Regions from separate parts of the Paenibacillus durus genome, predicted to be linked through region 1. Evidence: riboswitches for the same ligand, from Rfam matches in the RefSeq annotation. Region 1 holds a riboswitch; the other holds the start of a gene.
The links. Region 1 has a riboswitch for cyclic di-GMP ahead of PDUR_RS22725 (S-layer homology domain-containing protein). Riboswitches for the same ligand answer to the same signal wherever they lie in the genome.

Region 1 (15,500 bases):
TGCAGAGCGCTTCACCGGGATATGGGACTCAGCTATGAGCCGGGGGAGATTGTAGTTACCGTTGGAGGCAAGCATGCGTTGTTCAACGCGATTTGCACGCTGTGCCGTCCGGGGGACGAGGTGCTGATCCCGGTTCCGTATTGGGTGTCGTTTCCTGAGCAGGTTAAATTCGCCGGCGCCAAGCCGGTCTTCGTTCAGACCGATGCTTCCGCCGGATACAAAGTGACGCCGGAGTCGCTCGCACCGTTGGTGAATGAGTCGACCCGTCTGCTGATTCTCAACCAGCCGAATAATCCTTCCGGCGCGGTATACAGCGCAGAGGAGCTGCTCAGGCTAGCCGAGTTCTGCCGCGAGCGGGATCTTTGGGTCATCAGCGACGAGGTGTATTCCGCGTTTGTGTTTAAGCCGGAAGGCTATACGAGCATCGCATCATTTCCCGGTATGCGGGAGCGGACTGTCGTGATCAACGCAGTATCCAAGTCGTACGGAATGACCGGTTGGAGAATCGGTTATTCGGCCGCACCGGCGGCTGTTACCGGGGCGATGCTTCGTCTGCAGTCCCATACGACGAGCAACCCATCATCCATTGCCCAACAAGCGGCGCTGGCCGCTATTGATGGCCCCCAGGACGATCTGACGGATATCCGGGACGAATACGCGGCACGCCGCGACATTCTGGTTGAAGGGGTTCGGCGGATCAAGGGTCTGGAGTGCAGCGTGCCGGACGGCGCCTTCTATGTATGGGTTGACGCCTCCGCCTGGCGCGGTCAAGCCTTGGAGGGACGAACCATATCCACCGCCGACGATCTGGCGGATATCCTGCTGACGAAGGCTGGAGTCGCGGTGATGCCGGGAACCGGGTTCGGCAGCCCGTATCATATCCGCCTGTCCTATGCCGTTTCCCGGGAAGAAATGGAGAACGGAATCGCGGCCATGGAATCGATTCTAGGGAGCAAATAAGGGAGGAAGTTTAAGACATGTCCACAACTGATTTGAAAGATAAGCTTAAAGGAATTTACGTGCTCGCCATCACTCCGATGACGGAAACGCTCGCCTTCGACCCGGACGCGCTGCGCCGGAATATCGACCACTATATCGCCTCGGGCGCTCACGGCGTTATTGTTGGGGGCACCTACGCGGAGTATCCAAGTCTGACGATCGACGAACGGAAGCAGCTGTTCACCGCCGCTGCGGACGCGGTAGCCGGCCGGGTTCCGCTGCTGTGCTGCACGGCGGCCAGCGGCACCGACGAAGCCAGCGAGCTGGCACATGCGGCCAAGCTGGCCGGAGCCGACGGCGTGATGGTAACTCCTCCGTATGTATCCGAGGTGCGGCCACAGGATATTCTGTATCACTTCCAGCTGCTGAACGAAGCGGCCGAATTGCCGATCTTCATCTACAACAGCGCGAGCATCGGCGTCCATCTGTCGCCGGAAGAAATCGCCGAGCTGGCCAAGCTGGACAACGTCGCGGGAGTCAAGCAGGGTGCTACTGATTTGCATGCGCTGGTGCGGACCGTCGCATACGCCGGTAAAGACATCTCGGTTATGTGCGGCTCGGACGGCCTCATTCTGGGCGGGCTGGCTTCCGGCTTGCCTGGCTGCACATCCACGAACGCCAACTTCATGACTTCCGAGTTTGTCGCGCTCTACAACGAATTCCAGCAAGGCGAAAATGCCCGTGCCATTGAGCGGTACTACCGCTGGCAGCCGATCCGGGATTTGGCCCGCAAATACGGACAACCCGCGATGGTCAAGGCCGCGCTGGACATTATCGGCCTGCCTTCGGGGCCGGTCCGGGCGCCTTTCCGCACGCTGGGGGAGGAAGCCAGAGCGGATATCGCGCGCACCCTGCAGCAGACCGGCATCATAGCATAAGCACCGGCATAGGAACCTCGCCGAAAAGCCATTCGAGCTTTCGGCGAGGTTTTTTGCCTTATACTTTTACGAGAAACCGAGGCCTCCCCTAAAGAGGACGGCGCAGCCGTTTCGTCTTACCTTTCTTGATTTTAAATGAAATGAATTTTAGTATATTATTATATTTTTATGCAGCATTACGTTCGTACTCTCGAGAGGACATATGTTCAATATGGAAATATCCGACAAACTCAAATTATTAGGCGACAGAACCAGACTGACGATCCTTGGACTGCTAAAAGACAAAGAATGGTGCGTCTGCGATTTGGTCGAAATCTTAAATATGTCGCAGCCAGGCGTGAGCCAGCACTTGAGAAAGTTAAAAGCTCAGGGCATTGTCAATGAGACGAGACGCGGGCAGTGGGTGTACTACTCCTTAAATGTGGAGGATAAACCCTATATTCAAGCCGTTCTTGATGAATTGCCGGATACTCAAACCTTGCTGTCCCTGTTAAAGCCAAACTATACCCCGGCCGATTGTGATTGAAGCCAAACTCTAGACCGGAGACAGCCTGTATATTAGTCATTGTTTATATAAGCATATAGTTATATAATGATGAGGTGAAAGGAGGCGGAGCATGAGTTTTGATCTGAAGGAGTTAGACGAAGTATCGCAGACGCTGAAGCTTTTGGGAGATAAGACAAGGCTGACGATCATGAAGCTTCTGGAGAAGCAGGAACGCTGCGTATGCGAGCTCGTTGAGTTTTTTAAGACGAGTCAGCCGTCAATCAGTCAGCATTTGCGGAAGCTGAAGGATGCGGGGCTGGTTAAGGAGAATCGGAAGGGCCAGTGGATTTTTTATTCGATTAATCCAAGCAATGCTCAGTATGAGCTCATTCAAAAATTAATTGCCTTCGTTCCTTCACAAGATCATGCACTGGAAGAGCTGAGTATGAAAGGCATGAAAATTTCATGTGATTAATTGGAGGTCGGCGGATTGGTTTCAGTATTGTTAGCGGGTTTTATTTTTGTTGTTACTTTAATCTTTGTCATTTGGCAGCCCCGGAATTTATCGATTGGATGGTCGGCATGCGGCGGGGCGGTTTTGGCTCTGCTTGCGGGTGTAGTGACTTTTAACGATGTGCTCGATGTGACCCTGATTGTGTGGAATGCCACGTTAGCTTTCATTGCGATCATTCTCATTTCCTTAATCCTTGATAAAATCGGGTTTTTCGAATGGGCTGCCCTACATATGGCGAGAGCGGCGCGCGGGAATGGAATCCGGATGTTCATTTATGTCACCATTCTTGGTGCGGTTGTGGCCGCCTTTTTTGCCAATGACGGTGCGGCGCTCATCCTGACTCCGATTGTGCTGGCTATGGTGCGTGCGCTCCATTTTGATGAGAAAAAGGTGTTTCCATTCATCATCGCCAGTGGATTTATTGCCGATACAACCTCGCTGCCCCTCGTCGTCAGCAATCTGGTCAACATTGTGTCCGCTGATTTCTTCGGGGTGACCTTTATGGAATACGCGGGGCATATGATTATGCCTACCTTGTTTTCCCTGGCGGCCAGCATCTTGGTTCTGTACCTCTTTTTCCGCCAAAGCATCCCGAGACAGTTTGACGGCTCACAGCTAAAAAATCCCGAAGAGGCTATCAAAGACAAGAAAATGTTCAAGCTGTCCTGGATTGTCCTTGCGGTTCTGCTGGCCGGGTACTTCGTCAGTGAGTTCCTGAATATTCCCGTTTCCGCTATAGCCGGGGTGATCGCGATCATTTTCCTGCTTATGGCAAGAAGAAGTCCTTTCGTACCTGCAATGGAAGTGGTTAAAGGGGCGCCTTGGGCGATCGTGTTCTTCTCCATCGGGATGTATGTCGTGGTGTACGGGCTGCGAAATGCCGGTCTCACGGATGTCCTGGCTGACGTGATTCAAGGCGCTGCCGGTCAAGGGCTGTTTGCCGCGACGATGGGGATGGGCTTTATTGCAGCGGTCATTTCATCGGTGATGAATAACATGCCTACGGTTATGATTGACGCGCTGGCCATAGATGCTTCGCATGCCACGGGACTTATTAAGGAAGCTTTGATTTACGCGAATGTCATCGGTTCGGATTTAGGGCCGAAGATTACGCCGATCGGTTCGCTCGCCACACTGCTGTGGCTGCATGTGCTTTCGGCCAAAGGTGTGAAGATCTCTTGGGGGACGTATTTTAGAACAGGCATCATCCTGACGATTCCTACCCTGTTTATCACCCTTTTGGGCCTCTATTTAAGGTTAACCCTATTTTAAATTTAAAGGAGATAATTACCGATGGACAAGAAAACCATTTACTTTTTGTGTACAGGAAACTCCTGTCGAAGCCAGATGGCGGAAGGCTGGGCAAAGAAATACCTCAGTGACGGGTGGAATATTTATAGCGCCGGTATTGAGGCCCATGGCCTTAATCCGAAAGCTGTACAAGCTATGAGTGAAGTGAGCATTGATATCTCGGGGCAGACCTCTGATATTATTGATTCTGAGCTGCTGAATAACGCCGATCTGGTCGTTACGTTATGCGGAGATGCCGCGGACAAATGTCCGGTTACCCCTCCGAAGGTGAAACGTGAACACTGGGGATTTGACGATCCCGCCAAGGCGCAAGGAACGGAAGAAGAGAAATGGGCGGTGTTCCAGCGGGTCCGTGATCAGGTTGGAGCACGCATTAAACAATTTGCCGAAACCGGCGAATAATGAAAAGTCAGGCTGGGAGAGATCCCGGCTTTTTTCAAAGAAGGGAGACCCGTGTTTATGAAATCCATAGAGATTTATGATCCGGCCATGTGCTGTTCCACTGGAGTTTGCGGCCCTGTCGTTGATCCGGAATTAATCCGTATCTCTGCGGTGGTTCATAATTTGAAGAAGAGAGAGTTTAGCGTATCCAGATATAATTTGACCAGTGAGCCGGATGCCTTTGTGGCCAACAATGTGATAAGACAATTGCTTGCTGATGAAGGTCCGGATGTATTGCCTGTAATTATCGTAGATGGACAAGTGGTTAAAAAGCAAAGATACCCCTCGAATGAAGAACTGGAAGAGTGGACGGGGTTCCCGGCATCCGAACTCATACAGAAGCCTAAAGTGCGTCTGCCGTTAAAGGTGAAATCACTATAAGGGAAGGAGAGGGCGGCATGTCCATCCGGTTTGATCCGCTTAATATCCTGAGCACCCCATATTTGTTCTTTACAGGCAAAGGAGGGGTAGGCAAAACGTCAACAGCCTGTGCAGCGGCGGTAGCGCTGGCCGACTCGGGTAAACGGGTCCTGCTTGTTAGCACCGATCCCGCCTCCAATCTGCAGGATGTCTTTGGTATGGAGCTCTCCAATCATCCGGCATCAATTGAGGGTGTTCCCAATCTTTTTGCCGCCAATTTAGACCCGGAGTCAGCTGCGGAAGAGTATAAAGCGAAGGTGGTCGCTCCCTACCGGGGTGTCCTGCCTGATTCGGTTATCTCCACTATGGAAGAGCAGCTGTCAGGCGCATGCACGGTAGAAATCGCTGCTTTTGATGAATTTACGACACTTCTGACCGATGCACATGTAAAATCCCAATTTGATCATATCCTGTTCGATACCGCACCTACGGGCCATACGCTGCGTCTGCTGCAGCTTCCCGCGGCGTGGAGCGGATTCCTGGATGAGAGTACACATGGCGCATCTTGCCTGGGTCCGCTAGCCGGTCTGGAAGCTAAGAAAACATTATACCAACAGGCCGTTCAAACCTTGTCGGATGATGAACAGACCACGCTGATTCTTGTTACCCGTCTGGAACACTCTCCCTTAATGGAGGCGGCCCGCGCGTCATCCGAGCTGAAGAGCACCGGGATTGAGAACCAGATTCTGGTAATTAATGGTTTGCTCTCTTCATGCACCGAAGAAGATCCTGTATCCAAAGGATTTGTTAAGAGGCAGGTACGGGCTTTAGAGCAAATGCCGACTGAACTCCTAGCGATGCCAATGTACCACATTCCATTAGCTCCTTTTAACGTGACCGGGATTAAGAGCCTTCGTGATTTTTTCAACCCGACTCCTGCAGCTGCCGAAAATAATGCATCCGCAGATATTGGCAGTTCGATCCCGCCGCTTGGAACCCTGATTAATGATCTGGACACCGATGGTATCCGAGTCATTTTTACAATGGGAAAAGGCGGTGTAGGAAAGTCAACGATTGCATGTGCCATTGCGGTTGGGCTTGCCGAACGCGGACACCGGGTTCATCTGAGCACGACTGATCCTGCTGCGCATTTGCAGCATGTTTTTGGTGAGACTGCGGATAGGATCACCCTCAGCCGGGTCGATCCCAAGGTTGAACTGGAAAGATACCAGAATGAAGTCTTGAGCCAAAATGCCGATTCACTCGATGAAGAAGGGCTCGCCTTTTTGGAAGAGGATTTAAGATCCCCATGCACAGAAGAAATCGCTGTATTTCGGGCATTTGCCAATTTGGTGGAGCATTCCAAGGAAGAAATTGTAGTAATAGATACGGCGCCGACAGGTCATACCCTGTTATTGCTGGATGCGACCCAGGTGTATCACAAGGAGATTGCCCGTTCCTCCGGCTTGATTCCGGATTCGGTTCAGCATTTGCTGCCAAGGCTCCGTGATCCGAAGGAAACGAGTGTTGTTATCGTCACGTTAGCGGAGGCCACCCCTGTCTATGAAGCCTCGCGTCTGGAAAAAGATCTGAAACGTGCTGGTATCCCTACAAATTGGTGGGTGATCAATCAAAGCTTTGCCGCAGCAGGAACAACGGATCCAATCCTTAGCGGGCGTGGTTATGCCGAGCTGGAATGGATCAGGATGGTTAATCAAGTTTCTGACGGCCATGCTGCAATTATTCCTTGGGAACCGAATGAAGTTGCGGGTTATGAACAACTGAAGATGCTTGCTGAAAGTATTCCTGGACAGAAAGACTAATAATAACGCATAGGAGAGAACTGCAATGGCAAATTATCATGAGCTTGTTCAAGGCAAAGTATATATTGGCGGGGAGAATGGGCTGCTTGAGGCTCTGCAGGAACAGGAGATTTCAGATGTTTTTGATTTGAGAGATAACGGAACAGAGGCGGAAGGCTTTCCGGTACAAGTAACCCGTCATCATTATCCGATTGTGGAGGATCAAACCGGCCAGGAGGGTTCTGTGCATGCGGCCATACAGGCTGTAAAAGAAGCCGTGAATAGCGGGAAAACGGTGTATTTTCATTGCTCAGGAGGACGAAACCGGACAGGAACAGTAGCCACTGGTCTATTACTGGAATTGGGTTTGGCTGCTACCGTGGAAGAGGCGGAAGGCTTTGCCAAAGAAAAGCGCCCGGATATCAACATTAAACAAGAAATGCGTGATGTGCTGAAGGGCTTGTATCCATCCAAGTGATCACATATGAAGCTGAGAGACTGTTCCTCATGGGAATGGTCTTTTTCTTAAGGCAGAAAATCATTTAAAAATAATTCTTGACCAAACGATCTGGAAAGTGTAAGATGAAATCACAAGGAGGTGGTCAACGATAATCACAGTAGGGAATTTTAATACTTAATGGAAGATGTTATTTTTTTGAACATTACAGACTGAATAGTCTAAATTAAAAGGAGGAAAATAAAATGAACAACAACAAACTTACAGCAGGAGTCATTCGCGAGCGGGCACAGGAGACATTTCGGAATCATTTGAAATATTTGTCGGGTGGAGATATTGAAGCGTGGATCAGCCTTTGGCACAAAGACGGTATCCTGGAATTCCCTTACGGCCCGGCAGGATTTCCTGAATATAAACAAGGTAAAGCCGACATGTACGAATATATGCTGAACTTCCCGAAACACTTCGAGGTGCAATTTACAGATCTCGAGTTCCATCCGGCCGTTGACCCCGAGCTTGTGATTGCGGAATTCAAATCCGCCGGGAAGCACAGAGAGACGGGGAACCCTTACAATCAGACGTACATTAGTGTCGTTGAAACGAAAGATGGCCTCATTACGCGCTACCGGGACTTCTGGAATCCGCTGGTGGCGATTGAATCGGTTGGCAGTATGAATGAAGCCGTTGAATTCTCCGGGGTTTAAAAATAATATTGACTGAATAATCTGGAAAAGATAATATAAATGTCACAAGGGAGGAGTGTTCGTTAGGCAATGGCAAGAAGCAAGGAATTCGATACAACGCTTGTTCTGCACAAGGCTATGGAGGTATTTGGGCATTACGGTTACGAAGGCACTTCGCTGCAAAATTTACTCGATGGGCTAGGGATAGCGCGCCAAAGTCTGTACGATACCTATGGTACCAAGCGGGATCTCTTCATCAAGGCTGTAAAACATTATGTAAATGAGAAATCGGATGCAGTCATTTCGTATTTGGAACGCTCAGATTCGGTAAAAAAAGCGATTGCTGATATTTTTCATGAAATTGTGGCCGTTCTGCAAGATGAGCTACGCCGCAAGGAATGCTTCATTATGCATAGCGCCATTGATCAGGTTCCTCATGATCCGGAAATCGCAGCGTTTTTTGAACGGGATATGACACGTTTGGTACAAGCCTTTTATGAAGCGCTGGTTCGCGCCCGAAATCAGGGTGAACTAAGCGGAGACCGTGATTTGCTTGCTCTTGCACGGTATTTGTACCATGAAAGATATTCGCTGACCCAAGTGGCTAAATTAACCACCGATCCTAAAGTTTTGGATGATATTGCTGCCGTTACACTTTCTAAGCTGGATAATTAATGGAGCGCATAAAAGACGCTTCATTATATTTTCGGATTTTTAGATCGATTGGTCTGGAATTTGACGGGCTCTTATGTAGGTGGAATTCGGGGGTAGAGTCGACCATTTGTTGACCCTATTCCCGCTGTATTAATTAGACTGAAAGGTCTGATAAAAAAGGAGTGGATTTCATGAATTCGACTAGACACAAAGGATTGGCTTTGACGATTCTTGCTTTATCCCAATTAATTTTGGCTCTTGATTACACGATTATTTTTGTAGCTCTGCCTTCCCTTGCAGCAGACTTGGGCTTTAGTGCGAACCAGCTGCAGTGGGTCATCAGCGCGTTTTCCCTGGCCTTTGGAGGATTCCTCCTTATCGGCGGAAGATTGTCTGATTTGCTGGGCAGACGGCGGATGTTCATTATTGCCATGGGGATCTTCGGTTTAGGCTCTCTGCTTGGCGGTCTCGCAGACTCTCAGCTGTTCCTCATTATTGCAAGGGGACTCCAAGGCCTAGGCGGAGCGCTGCTGTCACCGGCTACGCTGTCACTGATCATGTCCAACTTTGAAGAAGGCCCGGAACGCAACCGTGCATTAGGCATTTGGGCGGCAATGGGTGGAGTGGGCATGTCCATTGGGTTATTGCTTGGCGGCGTGTTAACCAGCTTTATTGGATGGGAAGCCACCTTTTTTGTCAATGTGCCAATAGCTATTTTCGTTATTATCCTCGCTCCGATCACGCTTTTGGAGAGCAAGGCGGCATCTGTAAAACGCCATTTTGACGCAGCAGGCGCTATCTCCGTAACGGCCGGCATGATCTTGATTGTAAATTATCTTATTCAAGCCCCGGTCGTTGGCTGGCTTCATCCATCAGCTATTATTCCTGGCATTATCGGCGCTATTCTGCTACTGCTGTTCGTGGTCATTGAAAATCGTACAAGAGATCCTTTGATCCCCTTCAGACTGTTTCGGATACGGAGTTTGACTGGGGCCGCGATTACCGCAGCGTTGTTCTCCGCATCATTCGGTACGCTATACTACTTCCTCACGCTATACACGCAAGAGGTACTGCATTACTCTGCCATTCAATCCGGCTTAAGCTTCCTGCCGCTGACCATTAGCGCTTTTATAGGTGCGAAGCTGATTAACAAAATGCTGGCAACCGTAGGTACAGCCGGTACCATTGCAAGCGGTATGGGACTTGGCGCGATTGGTTTTATGCTGCTCACCCAGCTCTCTGAACACGGATCGGCATGGGGGATCATTCCGGGTACCGTTATCATCGGTATTGGTCAGGCCTTTATTTTTACAACGATGTTCATTGCGGCAAGCACAGGAATTGATATGAAAGAACAGGGGGTTGCATCCGCTATCGTCTCTACCGGGCAGCAAATTGGCGGAGCGATCGGATTGGCTGTCATCATGGCCATTATCTCGGCAAGCCTCGGTACTAACGCTACTCTGGAAACGATGGAGCCCTCGGATTTAACCGGAGCGATTCATATGGCCTTTATTATTGACGCTGTGATTGCGATTATTGGCATTCTCGTATCGTTTATTGGGCTTAAGCAAAAAAAGGCCGCTGTTATGGAAGCGAAATCGCTGCGCGAGTAAAAGGGTGCTTAAATGACAACATTTTTTCAATGATCACAAAAGGCCATGAATGTCTGCGCGAGTAGAGTTCAAGGCCTTTTTCGGCGCAAGCCGGCAAGGGAAGACTGCGATGGGTATTGACCAGCCCGCCGCCCCCCATTGGAAGCTTGACTTCGATCTTACTCTAGGACCTATAATGAAGATAACGTACCTGAATCCAAGGTTCACCTAAAATAAGGCGGAGGTCAAACCAATGAGCCTCAAAATGCAGTATACGATCGGCCAAGTGGCAGAGAAGTCCAATTTGTCGATCCACACCTTAAGATATTATGAAAAAGAGGGCATTCTGCCGTTCATCAAACGCAACGAAAGCGGCATCCGCATTTATGAAGATGAGCATATCGAGTGGCTTAAATTCATATGCTGCCTCCGCGAAACGGGCATGTCCATTTCACAGCTGAAGGAATTTGTCGAGCTTACCGTGCAGGGCGACGCAACCACTGAAGAGCGTATACAAATGCTTGAGCTGCAGAAGAAAACCGTTCAAGATCAGGTCAACACCCTGATGTCCTACATCGGGATGATTGACTTCAAGATCGATATGTATTCCAAGGAAAAAGACGGAATCAAAAGCACCGGACAACCAGGTTAATCTAAGCTAAAAGGGACGAACCGAAGTATTTCGGCCCATCCCTTTTTTTCTGCTGCTTAGTTCTGATTCGGGTAACGATCCTCAATATAAACGCTGGGGTTCCATAATGGATACTCCGGCTGCAGACGGCTGACTTGATCAAGACGGGACAATTCTTCCTCGTTCAAAATGATACCGGATGCCCCAAGATTGTCCTGAAGCTGGTCAGGCCGTTTGGCTCCAACAATAACGCTCGTCACGGCAGGTTGATTCAGCAGCCAGGCCAGGGCGATTCTGGCGACCGAGGTTTCCCGCGCCTTTGCGATTTCCTGCAAGACGTCAATCAGGACATAGCCTTTCTCCCGGTCAACCGGAGGAAAATCAAATTTGTTGCGCCGGTCATCCGCCCCGCCTTGATTGCCCCGCGTATACTTGCCCGACAGAAATCCACCGGCCAAAGGACTCCATACGAGGAGGCCCATCTTCTGATCCTGAAGCACAGGGATAATATCCCGCTCAACATCGCGCCCGGCCAGCGAATAATAAGATTGGGTTGTTTGGAAGTCATGCAGGCCTAGTTGCCGGGAAATGCCGTTCGCCTTCATCATCTGCCAGCCCTGCAGGTTGGAGCAGCCGATATATCGAACCTTGCCGCTGCGAACGAGATCGTCCAGCGCACGCAAGGTCTCTTCCCAATCCGTAAGCGGATCGGGGCCGTGAATCTGATACAGGTCGATGTAATCTGTTCCAAGACGCTTGAGGCTCTCTTCCGCTTGCTGGATAATATGACCCCTCGATAATCCTACCTGGTTCGGACCCGGTCCCATCCGGAATCTTACCTTGGTCGCGATCACCGCTTCATGCCGCTTGCCTTTAAGCGAACGTCCCAAAATCTCTTCCGACTCACCCACGCCGTACACATTAGCGGTATCAAAAAAATTAATGCCTGCTTCGAGCGCTTCATTCACAAGCAGCCCAGCCGCCTGCTCATCAAGAGCCCCCATTACAGAACTCATCGGATCATTTTTGCCGCCGAACGTCATAGTGCCGAGACAGAATTCCGATACCATCAGACCTGTGCCGCCTAGCTGTTTGTATTTCATGCTTCATCTCTCCCTTGCTGGTTGATTATGTCCTAGCAAAATCATCATAATACCTAGAGTTCACTCTAGGTCAAGGCTAGTATTTTGGCGTTCATCCCTTCTGGTAATAAAGTATTATTTTCAGGAAAAAGGCATGCAAAAATTTGTAACCTATTGTACAATTTTGGGGAAAGTCAGACTTTTTGACTACATATAAAGCACTAGTCACAAAGAAACCAAGTGCTTGAACAAAGGCAAACCCGTTCGAAAGTCGGGGACGCAAAGCCACGGGCCTTCCGTCATGATCCAATCATGACCTGGCAGCCGGGTTGCTCAAGAGGCTTGGTTTTTTGTTGTCGTTAGTGGGGGGGATTGGAGACTTATGAGGAACGGCTTGAAAAAATGGGTGGCAGGATTACTGGTCATGGGATTAATGGCGGCAGGGACAGTATCCTCCGGGCAGCAGGTATCCGCTGAGACGGTCTACACCTACAAGGATGAATTGACCTCGTTCACTGTTGAGGGAAGCAATGTCCGGATATCGGGGACACATGTGGTCTGGCGGTCCAATGCCGCAAATTATGCCGGACAAATCTATTACGGCAATAGAGGTACCGGTCAACAGCTACAGATAACGAGCCATGGCAAACCAACCGATACGCCTGTCGTCGGCGTTAATGGAAAAGGGGAGCCAATCGTGGTATGGGCCGACAAAAGAGATCAAAACGACGGCGCCGGCAATCTGAACTGGGATATCTACAGCTACAATGTCAGTACAAAAACCGAGTCCAAGCTAAATACGGATGCCGGCCAGCATCGCATACCTTCCATAGACGGCAATTATGTTGTCTGGCAGACAAATCCTCAATACGAAATGTACTTGTATGACCTGGCGAATGGTACCTTGAAGGATTTAGGGGAAGGGCGAGACCCGGTTGTTGGGAAAGGGCGCATTGTCTACAAAGGGGCTTTGGACGGCGATCTGTATGAATACGGGATTTCGTCCGGGACGAGCCGGAAGCTTCTTGACCTGCCGGGCACCTCTTATGTAGAGCGGTTCGTATTCAATGGCGAAGAAATTCTGTGGAAGCAGCGTGATTTGGATGGAAATGGAAAGTATACGTTTCTTGATCTGGGAGTAAGTAATCCGCAGCCGGTGGATTTGACCCAGCCGGTTCCGCTAGGCAAAACCGAATACGCGGAAATGAGTATTTCGGGCGGAACGGCAGCCTGGCTGGAGGCTAGCGGCGACAAGGCAATTGTGCGGAGTGCGGATTTAGCGACCGGGAACCTGTACAGCTTGGGCGTCATCGCGCCGTCGCAATTCATCGGCTTCAATGGAGAAGAGCTTGCTCTTATTGCGGGCGGCAAGCTGATTAGCCGGGAAATCGTTCGGAGCGAATCGGCTGCTTCGACGCCTGGAAGCATTGGGGCTGCTGCGCTTCAGCAGGAAGGCGATCTAATTGGTCCGGGCGGCGGAGTGGCCGCAGGAGGACAAGCCGCACGGCTCGTGTTCGAACCGGGAACCTTCGGCAGGGAGTCACGAGTCGTATTGAAGCCAAGCGGAGCGGTCACAGCGCCTAATAAAGAAATGACATGGCTTGGAGTAGCCTGGACATGGACGTCCGAAGCGAAGCTTGAAAAGCCGGCCCTGCTTACCATTGAATTGGAGCAAGCCGCCGCAACGGCTGGCCGTGCTAACCGGACAGGCATTTACCGTTATAACGGGGATACCGGAAAGTGGATTTATGCCGGCGGAACATTCGACGTCTCTTGGCGGAACATTCGGACCCAAGTTCAAGAGCCTAGTTTGTACGCTCTGTTCCTATACGAGCCTTCATTCACGGATATGAAGAGCCATTGGGCAAAAGACGAGGTCGAAGTGCTGGCATCCAGATGGATCGTGAATGGCATGAATACAGGACGCTTCGAGCCCGGACAATCGGTTACGCGCGCCCAGTTTGCCAAGATGCTGGTTGAAGCTGCGGGTCTCAAAGGCCCAACGCAGGGGACAGCCTCATTTAAAGATGTTCCTGCGGGCCACTGGGCGTCAAATGCCGTGGAACAAGCGGCAGCGGCGGGCTGGATCAAAGGCTACGAAGGAAGTTTGTTTAAACCGAACGCCTCCATCACTCGTGAGGAAATGATGATCATGCTGACGAATGCCGCGTCACTACGGAAGGAAGAGGCAGGCGAAGCGTTGAACGCCTACGCCGATGCTGCCAAGGTCCATTCATGGGCCCAGCCGTCTGTATTGGCTGCGATCAAGAGCGGACTTATTCAAGGCAGCGGCGACCGGTTGAATCCAAGAGCTACATGCACAAGAGCAGAGGCTGCAGCCGTTATTTACAGATGGCTGGGTAAGAAAGGGGAAGTGTTTCAATGACTAAGAGAAGGTATGGAAGAAGCGTATTACGGAGGCGGGTCAAGCGTCTTGGTCCGGCAATGAGATATTTTCTGTCCGTTATTATCGTGCTGACAGGATTGCCGCTGCTGCCGAGTCAAGAACTGCCGAGAGCCTATGCGGACACTTCGCTGCAGATTAACCCTGCCAGCTTTAGTTCGGTTTATGGCGGACAGACAGCGGTAAATTTCCGTTTTGACAATCCTGATCCGACGGATCCAACGCAGGCATCCCATGATACGGTCATCAAACTTGAGCGTAGCGGTTCCACGGTGGCTACACTAAATTCCAGCAGCTATCCGACCGAGACGAATAACACCTTTGTTTGGAACGGCAAGATAAGCGGCGAGCCCGCACCGGAAGGCAGCTATACGATTCGAGTAGCGCCCACCCGGTTTCCCAATAACGGCAATTCGGGACAGGTTGAGGTTGTCAATCCGAATCCGCCGGCGCCCAAAGGCTTGCAGGTTATTCCAAACCCGGCAAGTGAGACGCATATCATCCGCGGCATTGCCGAGATCGGCACCAAAGTTGAGCTCAAGATGAAGCGGATTCGGCGGGAAGGCAATAATACGACCGTTGATGACGGCCGGGTGGAGACCTTGGTTTCGGGAGTTGAGGTTAAGCCCCGAACGTCTTCCTGGGCGCTGGACATACCTGCTGACATGACTTACTTTGGCGAGGGTGTGTTCCCGGAACGGGCGGACAACCCGGCCTCAAAATATATCGGGGAGTGGGAAATAGAGGTCAAGCTTCCCGCGTACGAGATTGCGGAGATTCAGGCCTTTGCGGTAAGGGATTTTGACAACAAACGGTCAGCAGGATCGGAGACGCTTCGTGTGCTTCGTTATCCCGCTCCTTCCTGGGGCATCAACTGGGCTGTTGTAGCGAGCTATTATTATAATGTAATCGAGAAGAACGATATCGTGCGAAAAATCGGCGATATTGCCAGCTTCAACGGCTTCCCGGTTGAGGACTGCAACGATCAGATCTGCTACGGTCCAATTGATGAGGGCGTTAACCTGTTGATCATAGACCCGCAGCAGGCGGGGGAGATCGGGCGTAAAGACGATGAGCGAATAAAAGAAGAGTTTGCAAACCGAAACGGATATCCGATCTCTGACGCGTTTGACCCGGTTAACCTGGCAACAGGCGACTTTGTTTTCACACAGACGAATATCAGCGTACAAGCGGTCATGCCG
Region 2 (15,500 bases), 1.6 Mb from region 1:
TTCTATGTCGATTTGGGCGCCGCGAAGCAGCTCGACAAGGTGAGAATATTCGGCGGCGTAGGCACTGGTGAATTTACGCTGGATTTTGGCAATTCGCCGCAAAGCTGGTCCGGACCTGTCAAGATTAACGAGGATGTCGGCAACGTCTTTATCTGGAAAAGCCAGCAGCTTAACGCCACGGCGCGGTATGTCCGAGTTTTTGTGAATAAGCCGGGCTTTTATCTGCATGAGATCGCCTTTTATGAGAAAGGAAACGCGTCACCGCTGGCTGTTGCCGAAGTGTCGCCCGATACGGGAGGAACTCCCAAAAAAGGAGATCCGGCTAACCTGTTCGACGAGCAGCAGCTTATTCCAGCCAATTCGGGCTATATGAACAGCACCTATTTTGATGAAATCTATCATGCACGCACCGCGTATGAATACGCCCATGGCATCGTTCCGTACGAGAATACGCATCCGCCGCTCGGGAAGCTGCTGATTTCCGTCGGAATGGCGTTGCTCGGCGTTGATCCTTTCGGCTGGCGGATCGTCGGCACGGTATTTGGCATCGCCATGCTGCCTGTTATGTATGTGATGGCGCTGCGGCTGTTTGGGCGGACTCGCTATGCCGCGCTTGCGGCGGGGCTGTTCGCGCTGGATTTCATGCATTTTACGCAGACCCGGATTTCTACTATTGATGTGTACGGCGTCTTCTTCATCATGCTGATGTTCTACTTCATGCAGCGTTACGCGGCAATGAATTTCTACCGCCTTCCGCTGCGCAAGACGCTTTGGCCGCTGTTCTGGTCGGGCCTGTTCTTTGGCATCGGAGTTGCCTCCAAATGGATTGTGCTGTATGGAGGGGCGGGGCTCGCCGTTATGCTCGGTATATCGCTCTTTGACCGGTACCGGCAGCACCTGGCGGCCCGGCGAGTGCTTGCCCTCGGCAAGCGTGCCGACCCGGAACTGTCAGCCGCTTGCCAAGAGGCCGCAGGAACATTCTGGAGCAGAGCCGTTATCACTCTGGCCTCCTGCATTATCTTCTTTATTGTTATTCCGGCTGCGATTTACAGCTTATCGTTTATTCCCGTGCTGTCCGTCACACCGGAAGGCTATACGATTAAAGGATTGCTCGAAGCGCAGAAGAATATGTACGATTACCACAGCCAGCTTGTGGCTACCCATCCGTTCTCATCCCAGTGGTGGCAATGGCCCTTTATGAAGCGTCCGGTATGGTTCTTCAGCGGGGGAGAAGGATTGCCGGCAGGCCAGACCAGCAGCATTGTAACGATGGGCAACCCGCTGATCTGGTGGACAGGGGTTTTTGCCATCCTAGCTGTCCTGTGGCTGACGCTGAAACGCCGGGAAAAGCCGCAATACGTCATTTGGATCGGCTATTTTTCCCAATACATTCCCTGGATGCTCGTTCCGCGCGAGACGTTCCTTTACCATTATTTCGCCATGGTTCCGTTCATGATTCTGGCGCTGGTCTATATGCTGAAGCTGTCGGACAGCGTGTTCCCCGAATCCCGGTCGAGAGTCATCCGTTATGTGTACGTCGCTGCGGCGGCGCTGCTATTTATCATGTTCTATCCCGTCTTGTCGGGCATGCAGGTTAGCGGGGATTACGTGACAGGCTTCCTGCGCTGGTTCCCGACTTGGGTCTTTTAGAGTTACGGCCGTCTATAATTTAGGAGGAAAAGAAATGAAAGCCAGATACAGCGTGATCGTCCCGATGTATAATGAAGAAGAAGTGATTTCCCATACTTACGAGCGTCTAAAAGAAGTCATGGACCGCAGCGGAGACGCGTACGAGCTGATCTTCGTGAACGATGGAAGCCGGGACCGCTCAGCCGATATGATCCGGGAGATTGCAGACCAGGACGGTCATGTGAAGCTGATTGACTTCTCGCGGAATTTCGGCCACCAAATCGCGATTACCGCAGGCATGGATTATGCCCGGGGGGAAGCGGTCGTCGTTATCGACGCAGATCTACAGGACCCGCCCGAAGTCATACTTGAGCTGATTGCCAAGTGGAAGCAGGGATATGAAGTGGTGTATGCCAAACGGATGAAGCGCCACGGTGAAACATTTTTCAAAAAAATCACCGCCAAGCTGTTTTACCGTCTGCTGAGCAGGTTGACGAGCGTGGATATTCCCACCGATACAGGTGACTTCCGCCTGATCGACCGCAAGGTGTGCGACGTTTTGCGCGAACTGAAGGAGAAGAACCGCTATGTCAGAGGGCTTGTCAGTTGGGTCGGCTTCCGCCAGACGATGGTGGAATATGTCCGCGAGGAGCGCTTTGCCGGGGAGACCAAATATCCGCTCAAAAAAATGATCCGGTTTGCGCTCGACGGCATCACGTCCTTTTCGCACAAACCGCTCAAAATTGCGTCTTACCTTGGGTTTTTGCTTTCGTTTTCCAGCTTTGTCTTCTTGTTCTTCGTGCTGATGCAGAAGTGGTTTACGTCCCGTACGGTACCCGGCTGGGCTTCCATCGTCGGCGTGAACCTGCTGTTTAACGGAATTGTGCTTATGATCCTCGGAGTAATCGGCGAATATATCGGCCGGATATACGATGAATCGAAGGACCGGCCGCTATACATTGTCCGCGAAGCGGTAGGCTGCAGAAACCTGAAGGAAGAGGAAGCCGAGCTTTTTCGGGAGGAAGCCGGACAACCACGGAAGGGTGTACCCCATGAATAACAAAAATGTGCGAGGCGATTTCCTTCAGTTCGTTAAATTTAATATTGTCGGCCTGCTGAATACGCTGGTAGATATGGCCGTGTTCGCGCTGCTGAACTCGCTCGGGCTGTTCTATGTCGTCGCCCAGGTCATCTCCTATGCCGCAGGAACGGCCAACAGCTTTATTTTGAACAGTAAAATAACGTTCAAGGACCGGCAGCGGAGCAAGGAAGAAGGATTTGATCATAGGCAGCTTCTGAGGTTTATAGCATTGAATCTGTTTGTGCTGTGCATATCCCTGCTGCTCATGAGCGTTCTAATCGGCCGTCTGAGATTGCAGGAACTGTCGTCGAAGGTATTGGTTACGTTTGTTACGGTCATCATCAATTTTTTTGGCAGCAGAAAATGGGTGTTTGTGAAGCCGAAGCAGTCTCTGCCTGTCTCCGGTGAGGCGATCTCAGGAGCAGATGCGGAGCGACGATAGAGGGTGAAGATATTGCGCAAGCTTTCTTATATCATAATTATCGCCGGCGTTCTGCTTATCCTTTATCCGAAGGCCAGCGAATGGTTTGAAGATTGGCAGCAGCAGAAGCTGCTGAAGGAAGCGGAGCAGAGCTTTGAACAAAGTGCGGAGACGGCTCAGAATTCGGCCGATCCCGATCTGCGGCTCAAATACGCCAAAGTGACACAGCTGCTTGCCGAAGAATCGGCCTTGGACGAGCAGTCGCAGCTCGCGGCGGATAAAGGCGGTTCAGACGTAGACGAGAAGGCGATCGCGCTGATTGAGATCGATAAAATCAACGTTAAGCTTCCCGTGCTTGAAGGAGCCACCAAAGCCAATATGCGGCATGCGGCCGTGCATTTGACCGAGACCGCTCCGCTTGGAGAAATTGGAAATGCGGCTATCGCCGCTCACCGCGCCCATACCAAGGGAAGACTGTTCAACCGCCTGAATGAGGTGGAGATTGGCGATACGATTTCTGTTAAGACCAAAGGGAAGGTCTATAACTATACGGTCTACGATATCTCGATTGTCGAGCCTACTGACGTGTCCGTGCTGGAAGGCAATAACAAAGACCGCATCCTTACGCTCATCACATGCGATCCGCTGATTAATCCGACACATCGGTTAATTGTACACGCAAAGCTCCCGTGACTGTCGCGGAAATATGGGAAAATAGGCAATTGACCAGGTATATTTTCCTAGTTTCCTATTGATAATTTATATAAATATGGTAATCTGATATTAGAAAAGCTAACCACGATAACGGCAAACCTATCGAAAGATAGGGACGCAAAGCTAGAGGGCCTTCCCGCAAGGATGGCAGCCAGCTACCGAATGAAGAGGCTTTTTTATTTATTCATTTTTAAAAAATAATGGCATTTATACCATATATTCAAAAGAGATGGAACTTGTACGATAATGGCAAACCTATCGAAAGGTAGGGACGCAAAGCTAAAGGGCCTTCCCGGGAGGATGGCAGCCAGCTACCGAAAGGAGTTTTATCTATGAAGAAGTTTTATTTCATACTTCTCATATTATTTACATTAGCCACCTCCGTTCCAGTTATCCCGGCAGCCGCCGCGAGCGGCAGTTCCGAATGGCTCGACACTTCGAATTTAAGCCAAGGCGTTGTTGGCATTCAATATAACGCTCCTCAGGGCAAGCGCACGAAACTGATGATTACGAAGAACGGCAGCAGTTATACTTACAACCTCTTCGCATCAGAGCCCAACGAGTCCTTCCCGCTGCAGCTAGGCAGCGGCTCCTATAAAGTTTCCATCCTTGAGAATACCAGCGGCAACAAGTATAAAATCATATATTCCGATTCTATCGACCTTTCGGTAAGCGACCCTAACGCCGTATATCTGAGCTCTGTGCAGAATGTTAAATGGAGTCCGTCCGACAAAGCGATCCAAAAAGCGAAACAACTCACCCAGAATGCCAACACCGACAAAGAAAAAGTAACCGCCATCTATAACTATATCGTCTCCAATGTAAAATACGACTACGCATTGGCAGCCAACGTATCCACCGACTATGTGCCGGACATCGACAGAACGCTTACCAGCAAAAAAGGAATTTGCTACGACTATGCTTCCCTCTTTGCCGCTATGCTCCGCAGTGTGAACGTTCCCGCTAAGCTAGTGATGGGTGAAAGCAGCTATGTATCTCAATACCATGCATGGAATGAAGTCCTCATTGATGGGCAGTGGGTGACTATTGACACGACGGTAGACGCCGGCTTGGGTAAGAGTAATAAATCGGTCTCCCTGATTAAAAACGCCAGCAAATATACCGGTGTGAAATATTATTAAGCAACTGAAAGCTTCATGAATGAAATGTACAATCCGCTTAAATAATAAGTGGATTGTTTTTTTGTATTTAGGGGTTGCCATATTCCCAAAGAAGAGGTATTATAGGTAAGTCGTCCTCGGGGGACACAAGCTTTTATCGACAAGATAAAATAAACTTTCAAAAAAAGCTTGCGTTTCTGTAGAGTGTATGATATATTATAAAAGTTGCTGCTGAGGCAAAGTTGAGCGGCGGCAAAGAAGTTTGATCTTTGAAAACTGAACAACGAGTGAGTGGGAATTCGCTTTTAGCGAGTTCCAAAAATAAGATGAATTTCACAGCGTGTTTCACGCTTTTGAAATGCCATCCTTGAGAATGCAAATTCTCGTCAGATGTTTCAAATTGAGCTAATCGCTCTTTCAATACTTTATTGGAGAGTTTGATCCTGGCTCAGGACGAACGCTGGCGGCGTGCCTAATACATGCAAGTCGAGCGGAGTCTTTTGGAGAGCTTGCTCTTCAAAAGACTTAGCGGCGGACGGGTGAGTAACACGTAGGCAATCTGCCCCTTGGACTGGGATAACTACCGGAAACGGTAGCTAATACCGGATAATTCCTCTTAGCTCCTGCTAAGAGGCTGAAAGGCGGAGCAATCTGTCACCAAGGGATGGGCCTGCGGCGCATTAGCTAGTTGGTGGGGTAACGGCTCACCAAGGCGACGATGCGTAGCCGACCTGAGAGGGTGAACGGCCACACTGGGACTGAGACACGGCCCAGACTCCTACGGGAGGCAGCAGTAGGGAATCTTCCGCAATGGGCGAAAGCCTGACGGAGCAACGCCGCGTGAGTGATGAAGGTTTTCGGATCGTAAAGCTCTGTTGCCAGGGAAGAACGTCTTGTAGAGTAACTGCTACAAGAGTGACGGTACCTGAGAAGAAAGCCCCGGCTAACTACGTGCCAGCAGCCGCGGTAATACGTAGGGGGCAAGCGTTGTCCGGAATTATTGGGCGTAAAGCGCGCGCAGGCGGCTGTTTAAGTCTGGTGTTTAAACCATGGGCTCAACCTGTGGTCGCACTGGAAACTGGGCAGCTTGAGTGCAGAAGAGGAAAGTGGAATTCCACGTGTAGCGGTGAAATGCGTAGAGATGTGGAGGAACACCAGTGGCGAAGGCGACTTTCTGGGCTGTAACTGACGCTGAGGCGCGAAAGCGTGGGGAGCAAACAGGATTAGATACCCTGGTAGTCCACGCCGTAAACGATGAGTGCTAGGTGTTAGGGGTTTCGATACCCTTGGTGCCGAAGTTAACACAGTAAGCACTCCGCCTGGGGAGTACGGTCGCAAGACTGAAACTCAAAGGAATTGACGGGGACCCGCACAAGCAGTGGAGTATGTGGTTTAATTCGAAGCAACGCGAAGAACCTTACCAGGTCTTGACATCCCTCTGAATCCTCTAGAGATAGAGGCGGCCTTCGGGACAGAGGAGACAGGTGGTGCATGGTTGTCGTCAGCTCGTGTCGTGAGATGTTGGGTTAAGTCCCGCAACGAGCGCAACCCTTGACTTTAGTTGCCAGCAGGTCAAGCTGGGCACTCTAGAGTGACTGCCGGTGACAAACCGGAGGAAGGTGGGGATGACGTCAAATCATCATGCCCCTTATGACCTGGGCTACACACGTACTACAATGGCCGGTACAACGGGAAGCGAAGCCGCGAGGCGGAGCCAATCTTAGAAAGCCGGTCTCAGTTCGGATTGCAGGCTGCAACTCGCCTGCATGAAGTCGGAATTGCTAGTAATCGCGGATCAGCATGCCGCGGTGAATACGTTCCCGGGTCTTGTACACACCGCCCGTCACACCACGAGAGTTTACAACACCCGAAGTCGGTGGGGTAACCGCAAGGAGCCAGCCGCCGAAGGTGGGGTAGATGATTGGGGTGAAGTCGTAACAAGGTAGCCGTATCGGAAGGTGCGGCTGGATCACCTCCTTTCTATGGAGAATCGTTTCCCGTAGCGGAAACATTCAAATGCGGAAGTTTGACTTCCGGCAACGCTCACTCGTTGCTCAGTTTTGAGAGTTCAAGCTCTCAAATCTTGATCCTTGAAAACTGGATACCGAAACGAAAATTGCGTTTTAGAACATCTTTTAGCTGAACTTGTGTCCAAACAAGTTGAAATAGTTATTAGCTGAGAGCGAAGATTTTCGAATGAGAGCGACTTTTGGCTTGAAAGGCGAAAGCGAACGGAGACATCCGGAAGCGGCCTTTCAAACAAGACGGAGCGATCAGGCGGAAATTGGAGCGTTGGTTAAGCTAGTAAGAGCACACGGAGGATGCCTAGGCGCCAGGAGCCGATGAAGGACGTGGCGAACAACGAAAAGGCCTCGGGGAGCTGTAAGCAAGCTTTGATCCGGGGGTGTCCGAATGGGGAAACCCGGCTGTGGTAATGCACAGTCACTTCTCTCTGAATTCATAGGAGAGCTAGAGGCAGACCAGGGGAACTGAAACATCTAAGTACCCTGAGGAAGAGAAAACAAGAGTGATTCCGTCAGTAGCGGCGAGCGAACGCGGAACAGCCTAAACCGAAGAGCTTGCTCTTCGGGGTTGTGGGACGTCTCACATGGAGTTACAAAGGAACGGTTTAAGCGAAGAGGTCTGGAAAGGCCCGCTAGAAGAGGTAAAAGCCCTGTAGCTGAAAAGTCGTTCCCTCCGAGACGGATCCCGAGTAGTGCGGGGCACGTGAAACCCCGTATGAATCCGGCAGGACCATCTGCCAAGGCTAAATACTCCCTGGCGACCGATAGTGAAACAGTACCGTGAGGGAAAGGTGAAAAGCACCCCGGAAGGGGAGTGAAACAGGTCCTGAAACCGTGTGCTTACAAGAAGTCAGAGCCCGTTATCTGGGTGATGGCGTGCCTTTTGTAGAATGAACCGGCGAGTTACGTTTAACGTGCAAGGTTAAGGCGAGGAGCCGGAGCCGCAGCGAAAGCGAGTCTGAATAGGGCGACTTAGTACGTGGGCGTAGACCCGAAACCGTGTGATCTACCCCTGTCCAGGGTGAAGGTGCGGTAACACGCACTGGAGGCCCGAACCCACGAACGTTGAAAAGTTCGGGGATGAGGTGGGGGTAGCGGAGAAATTCCAATCGAACTCGGAGATAGCTGGTTCTCCCCGAAATAGCTTTAGGGCTAGCCTCGGTGAATGAGAGTAATGGAGGTAGAGCACTGATTGGGTGCGGGGCCCGCAAGGGTTACCAAGCTCAGTCAAACTCCGAATGCCATCTACTTGTCGCCGGGAGTCAGACAGTGAGTGCTAAGATCCATTGTCAAAAGGGAAACAGCCCAGACCATCAGCTAAGGTCCCCAAGTGTGTGTTAAGTGGGAAAGGATGTGGAGTTGCACAGACAACCAGGATGTTGGCTTAGAAGCAGCCACCATTGAAAGAGTGCGTAATAGCTCACTGGTCGAGTGACTCTGCGCCGAAAATGTAACGGGGCTAAACACACCACCGAAGCTATGGCTTGATGCTTGCATCAGGGGTAGGGGAGCGTTGTGTATACATTGAAGGTTGACTGTAAGGACAGCTGGAGCGTACACAAGTGAGAATGCCGGTATGAGTAACGAAAAGATCAGTGAGAATCTGATCCGCCGAAAGCCCAAGGTTTCCTGAGGAAGGCTCGTCCGCTCAGGGTAAGTCGGGACCTAAGGCGAGGCCGACAGGCGTAGTCGAAGGACAACAGGTTGATATTCCTGTACCACCATAATCCGTTATGAGCAATGGGGGGACGCAGGAGGGTAGTGACGCGGACTGATGGATGTCCGTCCAAGCAGTGAGGCTGGTGTATAGGCAAATCCGTACACCGTAAGGCTGGGCTGTGATGGGGAGCGAAAATTGTAGTAGCGAAGGTCATGATCTCACACTGCCAAGAAAAGCCTCTAGCCAGGAGAAGGTGCCCGTACCGCAAACCGACACAGGTAGGCGAGAAGAGAATTCTAAGGCGCGCGGAAGAACTCTCGTTAAGGAACTCGGCAAAATGACCCCGTAACTTCGGGAGAAGGGGTGCCTCGGTAGGGTGAATAGCCCGAGGGGGCCGCAGTGAAAAGGCCCAAGCGACTGTTTAGCAAAAACACAGGTCTGTGCGAAGCCGCAAGGCGAAGTATACGGGCTGACGCCTGCCCGGTGCTGGAAGGTTAAGGGGAGCGGTTAGGAGTAATCCGAAGCTGTGAACCGAAGCCCCAGTAAACGGCGGCCGTAACTATAACGGTCCTAAGGTAGCGAAATTCCTTGTCAGGTAAATTCTGACCCGCACGAATGGCGTAACGACTTGGGCGCTGTCTCAACGAGAGATCCGGTGAAATTTTAATACCTGTGAAGATGCAGGTTACCCGCGACAAGACGGAAAGACCCCATGGAGCTTTACTGCAGCTTGATATTGAACTTGGGTACGATCTGTACAGGATAGGTGGGAGCCTTAGAAGCCGGAGCGCCAGCTTCGGTGGAGGCGACGTTGGGATACCACCCTGATCGTATCTAGGTTCTAACCTGGTACCCTCATCGGGTACGGGGACCGTGTCAGGCGGGCAGTTTGACTGGGGCGGTCGCCTCCTAAAGAGTAACGGAGGCGTCCCAAGGTTCCCTCAGAATGGTTGGAAATCATTCGAAGAGTGCAAAGGCAGAAGGGAGCTTGACTGCGAGACCTACAAGTCGAGCAGGGACGAAAGTCGGGCTTAGTGATCCGGTGGTACCGCATGGAAGGGCCATCGCTCAACGGATAAAAGCTACCCTGGGGATAACAGGCTTATCTCCCCCAAGAGTCCACATCGACGGGGAGGTTTGGCACCTCGATGTCGGCTCATCGCATCCTGGGGCTGAAGTAGGTCCCAAGGGTTGGGCTGTTCGCCCATTAAAGCGGTACGCGAGCTGGGTTCAGAACGTCGTGAGACAGTTCGGTCCCTATCTGTCGTGGGCGCAGGAAATTTGAGAGGAGCTGTCCTTAGTACGAGAGGACCGGGATGGACGTACCGCTGGTGCACCAGTTGTTCCGCCAGGAGCATGGCTGGGTAGCTACGTACGGACGGGATAAGCGCTGAAAGCATCTAAGCGTGAAGCCCCCCTCAAGATGAGATTTCCCAGTATGTAAGACCCCTTGAAGACGACGAGGTAGATAGGTTGGAGGTGGAAGCACGGCAACGTGTGGAGCTGACCAATACTAATCGGTCGAGGGCTTATCCAAATTCACCCCACAAAGTGAAGATGAGGCTGACGAAGCTGAATCCGAGTACTTTGCGGGGACCCCGGAATGGGGAAGACGCAATGTTTCGTTTCGAATCCAGTTTTCAGGCGATCAAGCCTGAAGAACGCTGCAACATTCATCCGCACCGGAAGGTGAAGGACCGAATGTTTCGCGGCAGCATTTGTTTCACAAATGCCCGTTTGGTGGCGATGGCGGAGGGGTTCCACGCGTACCCATCCCGAACACGACCGTTAAGCCCTCCAGCGCCGATGGTACTTGGACCGAAGGGTCCTGGGAGAGTAGGACGCTGCCAAGCACATGAACCACTGCTGAAACTAAGCAGTGGTTTTTTGTTTTTACTCGAAAGCACGAATATCCGAATGGACGAGCCAGCGTGGAACATTCTATTACCGGGACTTGAATGCAAGATTGAACATCCTCGCTAAGGCAAATGCTCCCTAGCTGAACATTTGCCTGCAAACCTGCAGGGGTTTCCAGCTGAATTTTGCGCTGGGAGGAAGAAATGGATGTTCAAGTCGTCATCTATTACAGAATCAGCTTGTCTGAGCAGTAAGGAATTTAACATGCTGTCGTTATGTTCTGAAGTTCCTGGAACCTACACTGTTTTTCTTTGTTATAATGGTTCAAGACGGAAAGGAGCATCCAATGAAAGCATTGATATTAGCGGAGAAGCCGTCAGTAGCGCGCGAGATTGCGCGGGTGATGGGCTGCCGTGAGAAGCAGAAGAGCTATATGGAAGGACCGGGGTATATTGTAACCTGGGCGCTCGGCCATCTGGTGGGTCTGGCGGAGCCTGAGGATTATGATCATAAATTTGCGACATGGGCGCTCGAGGATTTGCCGATTCTGCCGGACCGGATGAAGCTGAAGGTGCTGCGGGAGACGGGCGGACAGTTCAAGGCGGTTCAGCATTTGATGAAGCGCCAGGATGTTGGCGAGCTCATTATCGCGACGGATGCGGCGCGCGAAGGAGAACTGCTGGCGCGTTGGATCATGACCATGGCTCAGTGGAAAAAGCCGTTCCGGCGGCTATGGATCTCTTCCCAGACGGATAAAGCGATCAAGGAAGGCTTTGCGTCGCTTAAGCCGGGCCGGGAGTTCGACCGGCTGTACGAGTCGGCGCGCTGCCGCGCCGAGGCTGACTGGATGGTTGGCCTGAATGTGACGCGGGCGCTGACCACCAAGTTCGGCGCGCCGCTCTCGGCGGGCCGGGTACAGACGCCGACGCTCGGCATGATTATGGACCGGGAACGGGAAATCATGAATTTTCGGTCGCAGGAATTTGATACGCTGACGGCTGACTTCGGGAATTTCCAGGCGCAGTGGAGAGCAAGCGGAGGAGACGGCAGGATTTTTGATAAGGAAAAGAGTACCGCGCTTGCGCAACGGCTCGAAGGGCGGAGCGGTACGCTGGTCAAGGTCCAAAAGAGCGAGAAGAGCGAGCCGCATCCGCTCGCTTACGAATTGACGGAGCTGCAGCGGGATGCGAACCGCAAATTCGGGTTTTCGGCAAAGCAGACGTCGAGCGTGCTTCAGCGGCTGTATGAGCAGCATAAGCTGGTCACGTATCCCCGCACGGATAGCCGGTATTTGACGGCGGACATGACGGGACGCTGAAGGAGCGTCTGGACAGCGTGGCGGTGGGCCCGTACGCGCCCTTGGCGCGGCCACTACTGCGAAAGCCGCTGAACATTACGAAGCGGATTGTCGACGATAGCAAGGTAAGCGATCACCATGCGATTATCCCGACGGAGCAGACTGTACTGCTGAATCAGCTCAGCGCGGAGGAGCGGAAGCTGTACGATCTGATAGTTCGCCGGTTCATCAGCCTGTTCTATCCGCCTGCAAGGTACGACGCTGTAGCGGTGACGGTTACGGTAGACGGGGAAACCTTTACGGCGAAGGGAACGACCGTTAAGGATGCCGGCTGGCGGGAAGTCTACGGCGGCGATCTCAGTACGGACGAAGACGGGGAATCCGAGTCCGGAGGAGGAGAGGCGGAAGGCCACGAGGTGACGCTGCCGGAGCTGCGGCAGGGCGATACGGTATCGATCCGCCGCTGCATGCTGCGCGGCGGACGGACGCAGCCTCCGGGACGCTACAGCGAGGCGGCGCTGCTAACGCAGATGGAGAAGTACGGCCTTGGCACGCCGGCGACCCGCGCCGACATTATCGAGAAGCTCGTATCGTCGGATACGATCGAGCGGCAGGGCAATGTCTTGCATCCGACAGGCAAGGGCAAGCAACTGATCGAGCTGGTTTCCCCGCAGCTGCGCACTCCGGACTTGACGGCCCGCTGGGAGGCCGAACTGGAACGGATTGCCCGCGGCCAAGGAAAGCCGGAGCCATTCCTCCAGGGCATACGCGGCATGGCGAAGGAACTCGTCGCAGAGGTGAAGAACAGCGGCGCCGAATATAAGCCGCATAACGTCTCGAACAGCCACTGCCCGCAGTGCGGCACGCGGCTGCTGGAGAAGAAGTCGAAGCGCGGCAAGCTGCTTGTATGCCCGGCGGATGACTGCGGGTATACCCGCGCCGGAGAGAAGCGGCTGTCGAACCGCCGCTGCCCGCAGTGCCACAAGAAGATGGAATTGAAAGAAGGCAAGGCCGGACTATTCGTGCAGTGCCTTGGCTGCGGCATTACGGAGACGGTGAACAAGGATAGCAAGCATTTGAATAAGCGTGAGCAGCAGAAACTTGTGCAGCAGTACAGCAAGCCGGAAAGCTTAGGCACCAATCTGGGGGATCTGCTAAAAGCCGCTATGGAAGGTAAAAAAGACGGGGAATAATGGCGCCGATAAGCGGTAAAGGCCGAAGCGAAAGTAAAAGTGAAGCTTAGGAGTCAAGAAGAGGCCTAGGACGGAAATCCGTTCATGGCCTCTTTGCACTAAGAACGCATCGGAGCTATAAGCTCCAGGTAAAGAGTGGGGCGTGAGGGAGCATCCAAGCCCTTCTTAAGGAGGGTTATTCAAAATGCTCCAGCACGATCTTTTCTATGGTTCGGCCCATGTGATCTTGCTTAGAAGCTTCGTAAGATTAAGCGGTTCATATGTCCTCCATCTCCCTAAATTTTTTGTGTGCCAATAGAAGAAATGTCCTATAATTAATTTAAATATTCGGCTGCAAAATAATAAGTACACACATTAATGTTATGTAGTATCCATATTGATACCTAGGGGGATTTGTATGCGGAACCGTAAAGTTGGATATGGCGAATGTCCGAATGATCTGGGTTGTCCGGTAGAATATACGCTGGATGTGATCGGAGGCAAATGGAAGGGCGTTCTGCTCTACCACCTGATCGAAGGGGCCAAGCGGTTTAACGAGTTCAGACGGATATGCCCCGCGATTACCCAAAGAATGCTGACCCTGCAGCTGAGAGAACTGGAAGAGGACGGCGTGATCCATCGCGAAGTGTATCATCAGGTGCCGCCCAAGGTCGAATACTCGCTAACGGAGTTTGGCCATACGCTGGTTCCGATTATTCTGTTGATGCGCGATTGGGGCGAGGTGTATAAAAAAAGACCCGGCTCCAGTAACGGACAGCTTCCCTCCACGAAATAACGAATTAGGAATCAAATCAGTACCCGGACGAAGCATCACCCGAAATTTTTTCGAAGGATGTGAACTCGTCACGGTATTAATAAGGAAAGCAGCAAAACGTCCGTGAATACAGCGGAAAGATTGATGAGGCAGGTCATTAAACGAGGGATTGGGTGATTCCAAGTGGCGTTAAGTCAAGCGAGAGTGTCAACACAGGCGGATCCAGCTCCAGAGGGCAGCCGAAGCGGCCGCTTGTTTTTTCTGGTGATTGTTTATTTATTCTGGTTCTCCTCCTATATTTACGTTCCAGTGCTTTCTCCTTATGTGGAGCATCTAGGCGCTTCCTACTTCATGGTAGGCATGGTGCTGGGTGTTTACGGCCTGATGCAGATTTTATTCCGGATGCCTATCGGGATCGGTTCGGACTATCTTAACCGGAGGCGGCCGTTCATATGGCTGGGGCTGATCGCAAGCGGTGCCAGCTGCCTGCTGTTTCTGCTGGGGCCTTATCCCGGCTGGGCGCTTGCGGGACGCGCCGTATCCGGCATTGCGGCAAGCGCATGGGTCGTGTACAGCGTAATGTACGCCGGGTATTTTCCAAAGGAGGAGGCCGGCAGGGCGATGGGAATGCTGCAGTTCACGATGGTAATCGCCCAACTAACCAGCATGATGCTCAGCGGTTACATGGTGGAGCATTGGGGCTGGAATGCCCCGTTCTGGACCGGAGCCGTCGTTGCTGCGCTGGCGCTTCTGATCGGACTGCGTCTGCCTGAGAAGCATGAAGTACGCGGAGAAACCGCGATTAAGCTCGGCGAACTGGTGCCGGTCATGCGGGAACCGGTGCTGGTAAAAGTATCCCTGCTGTCGGTGCTGGCCCACTGCGTGCTGTTCATTACGATGTTCGGATACACGCCCAATCAGGCGCTGAGTCTCGGAGCCGACAAAGAAAGCCTGGGCTGGCTCACACTGGCGTTCATGCTGCCCCACGCGGCGGCGACGCTGTACGGGGCGCGGGTGCTCGGAAGATGGCTGGGCGACCGTGGCACGCTCGTCCTCGGTTTTGCCGGAAGTGCATTATTCACGCTGCTTATCCCGGCAATGCCGAGTTTCGGGACGCTGTGCGCCACCCAGATCGGGAACGGGTTTATGCAGGGGCTGATTTTCCCGCTGCTGCTTGGTAAGTCGGTGTCGGATATCCATCCGCACAAGCGGGCGACGGCGATGGGATTCTATCAGGCGGTGTATGCGCTGGGAATGTCGGGCGGTCCTTTTGTCGCGGGCTGGATGAGTGCGCTGTATGGATTGAGGGGAGGATTTTGGCTAGGGGGGATTGCCGCTGGCTTCGCTGCGCTGCTCTCTTTCATTTGGCTTAGGCAAAAAGATCAGGCAAGCGTCAAAATAAGCGCCTGAGTCCGGCTGTGAATGAAGAGCAGCGCATGTCTGTCTGCAAAAGGAGATAGCGTCAGGAAAGACGGGAAAACAGGCGATTAGAGGCGAAGGTCTTGTTGGTTTTTTGCCTGAAAGGAGAATATAATAAAGATATAGGACGGCAGGGGAAGGGAGCCTGGAATGGTCAAGCTTGTGACGTTGTGGTTTGCGGTCATCAATATTATCGGTTATATGGTCATGTCGGAGGACAAGGATAAAGCCCGAAGCAGACGGGAGCGGGTCCCTGAGAAAACGCTGTTTCTGCTGGCGGCGATCGGCGGGGCTCTCGGCGTGCTTACAGCCATGTACCGCAGACGCCAC

Region 2: it holds a riboswitch for cyclic di-GMP, as region 1 does, so the genes downstream of both, PDUR_RS03315 (transglutaminase-like domain-containing protein) here and PDUR_RS22725 (S-layer homology domain-containing protein) in region 1, are expected to answer to the same signal.

What each region holds. Positions count from the first base shown of each region.
Region 1 is NZ_CP009288.1:5,168,453-5,183,952, reverse strand. It holds gene PDUR_RS22795 (pyridoxal phosphate-dependent aminotransferase) at 1-960, shown strand, start outside; gene PDUR_RS22790 (dihydrodipicolinate synthase family protein) at 978-1,877, shown strand; gene PDUR_RS22785 (ArsR/SmtB family transcription factor) at 2,080-2,403, shown strand; gene PDUR_RS22780 (ArsR/SmtB family transcription factor) at 2,495-2,839, shown strand; gene PDUR_RS22775 (arsenic transporter) at 2,855-4,150, shown strand; gene arsC (arsenate reductase (thioredoxin)) at 4,172-4,591, shown strand; gene arsD (arsenite efflux transporter metallochaperone ArsD) at 4,649-5,011, shown strand; gene arsA (arsenical pump-driving ATPase) at 5,029-6,813, shown strand; gene PDUR_RS22755 (protein-tyrosine phosphatase family protein) at 6,839-7,270, shown strand; gene PDUR_RS22750 (nuclear transport factor 2 family protein) at 7,495-7,953, shown strand; gene PDUR_RS22745 (TetR/AcrR family transcriptional regulator) at 8,023-8,607, shown strand; gene PDUR_RS22740 (MFS transporter) at 8,778-10,202, shown strand; gene PDUR_RS22735 (MerR family transcriptional regulator) at 10,435-10,833, shown strand; gene PDUR_RS22730 (aldo/keto reductase) at 10,890-11,915, opposite strand; cyclic di-GMP riboswitch class I at 12,138-12,231, shown strand; gene PDUR_RS22725 (S-layer homology domain-containing protein) at 12,289-14,280, shown strand; gene PDUR_RS28955 (DUF6531 domain-containing protein) at 14,277-15,500, shown strand, end outside.
Region 2 is NZ_CP009288.1:718,774-734,273, forward strand. It holds gene PDUR_RS27730 (phospholipid carrier-dependent glycosyltransferase) at 1-1,650, shown strand, start outside; gene PDUR_RS03300 (glycosyltransferase family 2 protein) at 1,685-2,689, shown strand; gene PDUR_RS03305 (GtrA family protein) at 2,682-3,152, shown strand; gene PDUR_RS03310 (class D sortase) at 3,165-3,824, shown strand; cyclic di-GMP riboswitch class I at 3,928-4,008, shown strand; cyclic di-GMP riboswitch class I at 4,084-4,164, shown strand; gene PDUR_RS03315 (transglutaminase-like domain-containing protein) at 4,178-4,987, shown strand; rRNA gene PDUR_RS03320 (16S ribosomal RNA) at 5,392-6,946, shown strand; rRNA gene PDUR_RS03325 (23S ribosomal RNA) at 7,261-10,187, shown strand; rRNA gene rrf (5S ribosomal RNA) at 10,387-10,503, shown strand; partial or broken gene PDUR_RS03335 (DNA topoisomerase 3) at 10,854-12,997, shown strand; gene PDUR_RS03340 (winged helix-turn-helix transcriptional regulator) at 13,395-13,772, shown strand; gene PDUR_RS03345 (MFS transporter) at 13,935-15,161, shown strand; gene PDUR_RS03350 (DUF1294 domain-containing protein) at 15,321-15,500, shown strand, end outside.